One region of the Rahnella sp. 2050 genome, then DNA from elsewhere that is predicted to be linked to it. Evidence: predicted binding sites of a transcription regulator. Region 1 holds the regulator's gene; the other holds the start of a gene.
What was found. Region 1 encodes PhoB, which activates phosphate uptake and scavenging genes when phosphate is short. Its sites were predicted from a motif close to CTGTCATAAAACTGNCNNAT; they were not measured.
Positions count from the first base shown of each region.

Region 2: pstS (phosphate ABC transporter substrate-binding protein PstS) is a predicted target of PhoB. The motif match lies at 2,573-2,592, and genes of this name have one in related genera.

Region 1 covers NZ_JBEPKE010000002.1:852,176-856,392, reverse strand. The annotation lists gene phoR (phosphate regulon sensor histidine kinase PhoR) at 1-1,282, opposite strand, end outside; gene phoB (phosphate response regulator transcription factor PhoB) at 1,305-1,994, opposite strand; gene sbcD (exonuclease subunit SbcD) at 2,222-3,460, shown strand; gene sbcC (exonuclease subunit SbcC) at 3,457-4,217, shown strand, end outside.
Region 2 covers NZ_JBEPKE010000004.1:27,067-31,283, reverse strand. The annotation lists gene pstA (phosphate ABC transporter permease PstA) at 1-374, opposite strand, end outside; gene pstC (phosphate ABC transporter permease PstC) at 376-1,332, opposite strand; gene pstS (phosphate ABC transporter substrate-binding protein PstS) at 1,427-2,467, opposite strand; gene rluF (23S rRNA pseudouridine(2604) synthase RluF) at 2,684-3,556, opposite strand; gene glmS (glutamine--fructose-6-phosphate transaminase (isomerizing)) at 3,734-4,217, opposite strand, start outside.

The DNA.
Region 1 (4,217 bases):
GAACAATCAACTTCGGCGCCAGCATAAACATAAACCGGGTACCGACGCCGACTTCACTCATGACTTCAAGTTTCGTGTGGTGATGGCTGAGCGCATGTTTGACGATTGCCAGTCCCAGTCCGCTGCCGCCGGTCTGACGTGAACGGGCTTTATCGACGCGGTAGAAACGTTCGGTCAGGCGCGGCAGGTGCTGCGGCGCAATGCCCGGTCCGTTGTCGCTGATCTGGAACTGTGCGCCATGCGGCGTTTGTTGCCAGCTGACTTCAATCCGTGTCCCCGCTGGCGTGTGGTTAACCGCGTTATACACCAGGTTCGACACCGCGCTGCGCAGTTGATCTTCATTACCAAAGACCTTCAGCTTGTCGTTTACGCGAAACACCACTTCATGCCTGCCGTTGCTTAACGTTTGCACTTCACGTTCGAGCATGCCGAGCATCACCGGAATATCCACTTTTTCGTGCAAATCAATATTCGCTGAGGCTTCGATTTTCGACAGCGTCAGCAGCTGTTTCACCAGCCCGTCCATCCGCCGCGTCTGTTCCTGCATGGTATCCAGCGCTTTAGTGCGGAAAGGCTCTTCCAGCTTGGCGTCTTCCATCATTTCCAGATACCCCTGCAATACCGTCAATGGGGTTCTCAGTTCATGACTGACGTTAGCGAAGAAGTTACGCCGTGCGCCTTCAAGCTGACGCATCTGGGTCACGTCGCGTGCCACCATCAGCAGTTGTCCTTCGGAATAAGGCATGACGCGAAATTCGACATAATGCTCATTATTGAGTTGTAAATTCAGCGCCCGGCTGAAATCGCGGGTCTGGATCCACAGCCGGAATTCCGGATAACGCAGCAGGTTGAAGATATGTTGCCCGTTATCTTCCGGCCAGCGGAAACCGAGCAAATCCTGCGCCAGTCCGTTACACCAGAAAATATTGCCATCTTCAGTGGTCAGCACCACGGCATCCGGCAGCGATTCGGCACCGCTGCGAAAACGTTTGATGAGCTGACCTAATTCCCGACGGCGACGCCGGTTGCGTATCTGCATCTGGTTCAGCCCGTAAAACAGCGGCTCCCAGCTCCAGCGCCCATTCGGTGGCGTAATGCTGCGGTCGAGCCACAGCCAGTGAGAGAGTTTAAGCTGGTTGTAATAATTCCAGCCCAGTGCCGCCATCAGCGACACCAGGAGGAGCCAGCCGAAATGGCCGACGAAGATACCGAGAATTAACGCTGGCAGGCAAAAGAGAAACAATTCACCCGCCAGTCGTTTCCATGACAAACGTTCTAGCACACAGATTCTCCGCTGTGAGGGCTCAATAACGCGTTGAAAAACGGTATCCGGTACCACGAACAGTCTGGATCATTCTGTCATGTCCACTGGTTTCCAGCGCCTTACGTAAACGACGAATATGCACGTCAACCGTGCGATCTTCCACATAAACGTTAGTGCCCCAGACGTTATTGAGCAACTGTTCGCGGCTGTATACACGTTCGGAATGGGTCATAAAGAAGTGTAATAACTTAAATTCGGTCGGCCCCATATCGAGCGCCTGCTCGTTGGCCATTACCCGGTGAGACGACGGATCCAGGCTTAAACCCTGCATGTCGATCACTTCTTCCACCGCCATTGGCGAGATGCGACGCATCACGGCTTTAATGCGGGCAACCAGTTCTTTCGGAGAAAACGGTTTAGTGATGTAATCATCGGCACCCACTTCAAGGCCGCGCACCCGATCTTCTTCTTCACCGCGTGCGGTCAGCATCATCACCGGAATTTCGCGGGTCAGTGCCTCACGTTTAAGATGCTTAATAAACTGAATACCGGAACCGCCAGGTAACATCCAGTCAAGCAGGATCAGTTCAGGGTAAGGTTCAACAAGCTGCCCAATCGCTGAATCAAAATCCTCAGCTTCTACGGCCTGATAGCCATTTTGTTCCAGTACAAAACACACCATTTCACGGATTGGAGCTTCGTCTTCAACCACCAATATACGTCTAGCCATCGTAGGTCCTGCCAATAGGTTAGCGATCTTTTATTTGATTGCGGGCGCCATTATGCGTCAGTTTTGTGACAGATTTATGAATGAAAAGAATGGTTCATTACAGTCAACTATGACAGATAATTTCCGGCCATCTTGCTGAAATTGGTCTGATTTATCGGGGACAGCTTCCCCTGCCGACGTTTATACTTTACCCCATTGTCGTCATCCAGGGTTCATACGGGAGTCTCATGCGCCTGATCCACACCTCAGACTGGCACCTCGGCCAGTACTTTTTCACTAAAAGCCGTGCAGCCGAACATCAGGCATTTTTGCGCTGGCTGACCGGTCAGGTGCAACAACATCAGGTCGACGCCGTGATTGTCGCGGGCGATATTTTCGACACGGGATCCCCACCCAGTTATGCCCGCGAATTGTATAACCGCTTCGTGGTGGAATTACAGCAAACCGGCTGCCAGCTGGTGGTGCTGGCTGGTAACCACGATTCTGTCGCCACGCTCAATGAATCGCGCGAGCTCCTTTCCTGCCTGAATACGCGGGTGATTGCCACCGTCGGTGAAAACCTTTCTGAACAGATTTTAGTGCTCAGTCAGCGTGACGGGAAACCCGGCGCGATACTGTGCGCTATCCCGTTTTTACGCCCGCGTGATCTGCTCGCCAGCCAGGCGGGACAGTCCGGCAGCGACAAGCAACTGGCATTGCAGGAAGCCATCGCCGCGCATTATGACGCGCTCTGGCAGGCTGCGCAGGCCAGACGTGACGAACTGGGCATGCCGCTGCCTATTATTGCGACCGGCCATCTGACGACTGTCGGCGTCAGTACCTCTGATTCCGTGCGCGACATCTATATAGGTACGCTCGATGCGTTTCCGGCGCAGGCCTTTCCGCCGGTCGATTATGTGGCACTGGGTCATATTCACCGTGCACAATGCGTCGCCAAAACCGAACATATCCGTTACAGCGGTTCGCCGATTGCCCTGAGTTTTGACGAACTGAGCAAAGCTAAAAGTGTGTACTTACTTGATTTTGATGGTGCGACGCTCAACGCCATCGACACACTGGAAATCCCGGTTTTCCAGCCGATGCAGGTAATCAAAGGCTCGCTGGTGGAGATTGAACACCAACTGGCACAGTTCGAAGGCGGTGATCCGGCCAAACCGGTGTGGCTCGATATTGAAGTCTCCACCCAGGATTATCTCAGCGACATCCAGCGACGCATTCAGGCGCTGACGGAAGATCTCCCGGTAGAAGTCGTGCTGTTACGCCGCAGCAAAGAACAGCGAATCAACAGTATTGAGCAGCAGGAAAAAGAAACCCTCAGCGAACTGAGCGTCAGCGACGTGTTTGAACGACGGCTGGCGCTGGAACCGGACCCTGACGAGCCGCGTCAGGCACGGATGCGCACGTTGTTTGCGCAGGTGGTTGAACAGGTTACCAACGGTCAGAACGCGGAGGACAGCGCACAATGAAAATTCTCAGCCTGCGTTTAAAAAACCTGAACTCGCTGGAAGGCGAATGGAAAATTGATTTCACCGCCGAGCCGTTTGCCAGCAACGGATTATTCGCCATCACCGGCCCGACCGGTGCGGGGAAAACCACCCTGCTCGATGCCATTTGTCTGGCGCTTTATCATCAGACGCCACGGCTGAACATTACACCAAGCCAGAATGAACTGATGACCCGCCACACCGCAGAATCGCTGGCCGAAGTGGAGTTTGAAGTCAAAGGTGTGGGTTACCGCGCTTTCTGGAGCCAGCGCCGCGCCAAAAATTCCCCTGACGGCAATCTGCAGGCACCGAAAGTCGAGCTGGCGTTACTGGCCGACGGCAAAATTCTGGCGGATAAAGTGCGCGATAAACTCGATGCCATCGCCACACTGACCGGGCTGGATTTCGGCCGTTTCACCAAATCCATGATGCTTTCACAGGGGCAGTTCGCCGCGTTTCTGAATGCCGATGCCAACGACCGCGCCGAATTGCTGGAAGAACTGACCGGCACCGAGATTTACGGTCTGCTTTCTCAACGCGTGTTTGAGCAACATAAAGAAGCGCGCATTGCGCTGGACGGTCTGCATCAGCGCATGGCCGGAATCGAACTGCTCAGCGAAGAACAGCGCCAGACGCTGGAAGCACAACGTGCTGAACTGAACACGCAGGAAATCAGCCTCAGTCAGCAGGCGCAGCAGCGCCAGCAGGATCTGAACTGGCTGCAACAGTGGCAGCAGGT
Region 2 (4,217 bases), on a different contig from region 1:
TTAATGAAACGAATGAATTCAGCCAGCCAGGATTTACGTCCATATTCGGCCAGATAAATCCCCGCCATCACGCCCAGTGGCGTACCGATGACCGTTGCCCACAAAATCAATAATCCGCTGCCTGCAATGGCGTTAGCCAGACCGCCGCCTGCCGTATTCGGAGGCGGGGTATTTTCTGTGAACAGCGCCAGCGACATCCCGTCAACACCTTTAACGATCGTGGTGAACAAGATCCACACCAGCCAGAACAGACCAAACGCCATGGTCAGCATGGAGACCATCAGCGCCAGACGGTTCTTCTGACGGCGCCACGCCTGACGTTTGCGACGCGATTCCAGTAATGCAGTATTACTTTGCATTTCAAGTGTCGTCATCTTAACGGCCCTCTTTCTTAGCCAGACGCAGGATCATCATTTTCGACAGCGCCAAAACAATAAAGGTGATGACAAACAGGATCAGACCCAGTTCCATCAGTGCAGACGTATGCAGCCCGGCTTCCGCTTCGGCGAATTCGTTCGCCAGTGCAGAGGTAATGCTGTTGCCCGGCGCGTACAGCGATGCGCTATCGAGCTGGTAGGTGTTACCGATAATGAAGGTCACCGCCATGGTTTCGCCAAGTGCGCGCCCCAGACCTAACATCACGCCGCCGATCACACCATTTTTGGTGAACGGCAGCACGATACGCCAGATCACTTCCCATGTAGTGCAACCAATGCCGTAAGCAGATTCTTTCATCATCACCGGCGTTTGCTCGAACACGTCACGCATGACGGAAGCTATGTACGGGATGATCATAATGGCGAGGATGACACCTGCAGCCAGAATACCGATACCAAAACCCGGACCGGCGAACAGGGCACCAACAATCGGGATACCGGAAAGTACATCGCCCAACGGCGTCTGAAAATACTGCGCAAACAGCGGGGCGAAAACGAACAGCCCCCACATGCCATAAACAATACTGGGGATCGCCGCCAGCAGTTCAATAGCAATCCCCAGCGGGCGTTTCATCCAGTTCGGCGCCAGCTCGGTAAGGAATAATGCGATACCAAAGCTGACGGGAACAGCAATCAGCAGGGCAATAATGGAGGTCACGACCGTGCCGTAAATCGGCACCAGTGCGCCAAATTGCTGGTTCGGTGCATCCCAGGTTTTCGTCCACAGGAAGGACAATCCGAACTTTTCAATGCTCGGCAGGGAAGCAATAAACAGCGAGACGATAATGCCGCCCAACATAAATAGCACAATCAGCGCTGCCAGTTTAACCAGCGCGCCGAAGATGATGTCACCGTTTTTGCTGGGTGCCTTGATAGCCGGCTTGTATTCAGCCATACCACTCTCTTTTAATTCAGATTTAATTCCCTCCCCGGCCGGAGAGGGAATGAAGCAGAAGACTTGTACTCTATATCAGACCCGAGGTCAGATCCTAGTAAAGTGCTTTACCGCTGCTGTCTTTGATGTTGGTTTTCCAGGCTGCGCGGATCTGTTCTACAACAGAAGCTGGCAGTGCGGCGTAATCCAAATCAGTCGTCAGTTTGTTACCGTTTTTGTAAGCCCAGTCGAAGAACTTCAGCACTTCGGTACCCTTCGCTGCATCTTGCTGGTCTTTGTAAATCAGGATGAAGGTGGTGGAGCTGATTGGCCACGCATTATCACCTTTCTGATTGGTCAGGTCCTGAGCGAAGGTTTTGCTCCAGTCTGCACCTTTAGCGGCTGCACTGAAGGATTCTTCTGTCGGGCTGATGGCTTTGCCGTCTGCATCTACCAGCTTGGTGTAAGCCAGGTTGTTTTGCTTGGCATAAGCATATTCTACGTAACCGATTGAACCTGGCAGACGCTGTACGAATGCGGCCACGCCGTCGTTGCCCTTGCCGCCGAGACCCGTTGGCCAGTTAACAGTAGAACCTGCACCGATTTTGTCTTTCCACTCGCTGTTCACTTTCGCCAGGTAGCTGGTGAATACGAAGGAAGTACCGGAACCGTCAGCACGGCGAACCACCGCGATGTTAGTGTCTGGCAGTTTCACGCCCGGGTTCAGCTTGGTGATCGCCGTATCGTTCCACTTTTTGATTTTACCGAGGTAAATATCACCCAGCGTTGCGCCATCCAGAGTCAACTGACCGGATTTGATGCCCGGGATGTTAACAGCCAGTACCACGCCGCCGATTACAGTAGGAAACTGGAACAGACCGTTTTTATTCAAATCTTCTTCTTTCATCGGTGCATCAGATGCCCCGAAATCAACGGTTTTAGCGATGATTTGTTTCACGCCGCCGGAAGAACCGATGCCCTGATAGTTAACCTGAGTACCGGTTGCTTTCTGGTATGCATCAGCCCACTTAGCATAGACAGGGGCTGGGAAGGTACCGCCAGCGCCAGTCAGGTTAGCGGCAGCGAAAGCAGACATTGCTGTGAGGGAGAAAGTCGCTGCTACAAGACCGGCGACGGTGTTACGCATCAATTTCATGTTCCACTCCTGGTGGTTTTAAACTTCCCGACTGATGTCGACGTTAATTAAAGTGTTTGGCACAGGAGGAAAATAGGACAGTTTAGTGACAGTAAAATGTACGTTATATGACAGTTTTATGACACCGGTCACAATTCGAACCATACGGGCAAAATGCGGGAGTTTTAAGCAGAAAAAGCCGGTTATTACACCGGCGGATAATGAAAAGCGGGTAAATTAACGCCCCTTCTTCTTACGGCCAGGCTGGGCAAAACGCTTGCGGGATGCGGAATTTGCTTCAGGTTTTTCGCTGTTTTTCGTTTTAGTGACAGCCGGTTTTTTAGCCTGAGCAGGTTTTGATGGCCCTTTTTTCGCCGGTTTGTCTTCAGACGAAGAGTTTTCAATCAGCTTAAACAATTCGATCAGTTCATCATCGGTCAGATCACGCCATTCGCCCAGCGGTAATCCTTTCAGATTGATATTCATAATACGCACACGTTCAAGCTTAGTGACGTCGAAACCAAAATGCTTAGTCATGCGGCGGATCTGTCGGTTAAGTCCCTGCACCAGCGTAATGCGAAACACCATCGGTGCTTCTTTCTTCACTTTGCATTTCTTGGTCACGGTGCCGAGCATCGGCACACCCGCGCCCATACCGGCAATAAACTCGTCCGTGATCGGTTTATTGACAGTCACGATATATTCTTTTTCGTGGTCGTTACCGGCACGCAGGATTTTATTGACCAGATCACCGTGATTGGTCAGTAAAATCAGGCCCTGCGAATCTTTGTCCAGACGGCCAATCGGGAAGACGCGTTTGCTGTGGTTAACGAAATCGCGGATGTTGTCCCGCTCCCCCTCTTCCATCGTGGTGATAATGCCTACGGGCTTGTTCAGCGCAATAAGCACCAGATCTTCTTCATCACGCGGCTCAATAATCTGACCATTCACTTTCACCACATCGCCGGCAAACACCTGAGCACCCACCGCAGCACGCCTGCCGTTGATAAAAACATTTCCCTGTTCGATGTAACGATCAGCATCGCGGCGCGAGCAGATGCCGCTCTCGCTAATGTATTTGTTGAGACGAATGGAGGAGTTGGTCAGCATTCAGCGGGGTACCTTCAGAAAAACGCGAACTATACCTTATCCGGGGCGGGTTACGAAGCCTGAGAGAAGAGAATCGTGACCGGCTGCTGACAAAGAGAGAGCCGGAGAACAACATTCTGGAAAGAGAAAAGCGCCCCGGGAGGCGCTTAGAGATAACATGGCTGAAACCGGACAGTCTTATTCGACAGTCACAGACTTCGCCAGATTACGTGGCTGGTCAACATCGGTGCCTTTAATCAGCGCAACGTAGTAGGACAGCAACTGGAGCGGTACGGTGTAGAAAATCGGAGCGACGATTTCTTCAACGTGAGGCAGCTGAATAATCTTCATACCGTCACTGTCGACAAAACCCGCGTCCTGATCGGCGAAGACATACAGTAAACCGCCACGTGCACGCACTTCTTCGATATTCGACTTCAGTTTTTCCAGCAATTCGTTATTGGGCGCAACCACGATCACCGGCATATCCGCATCAATCAGCGCCAGCGGGCCATGTTTCAGCTCGCCTGCCGCATAGGCTTCAGCGTGGATATACGAAATCTCTTTCAGCTTCAGCGCACCTTCCATCGCGATCGGATATTGATCGCCACGGCCAAGGAACAGGGCGTGATGTTTATCAGAGAAACCTTCAGCCAGTGTTTCGATAGTCTTATCCAGCGAC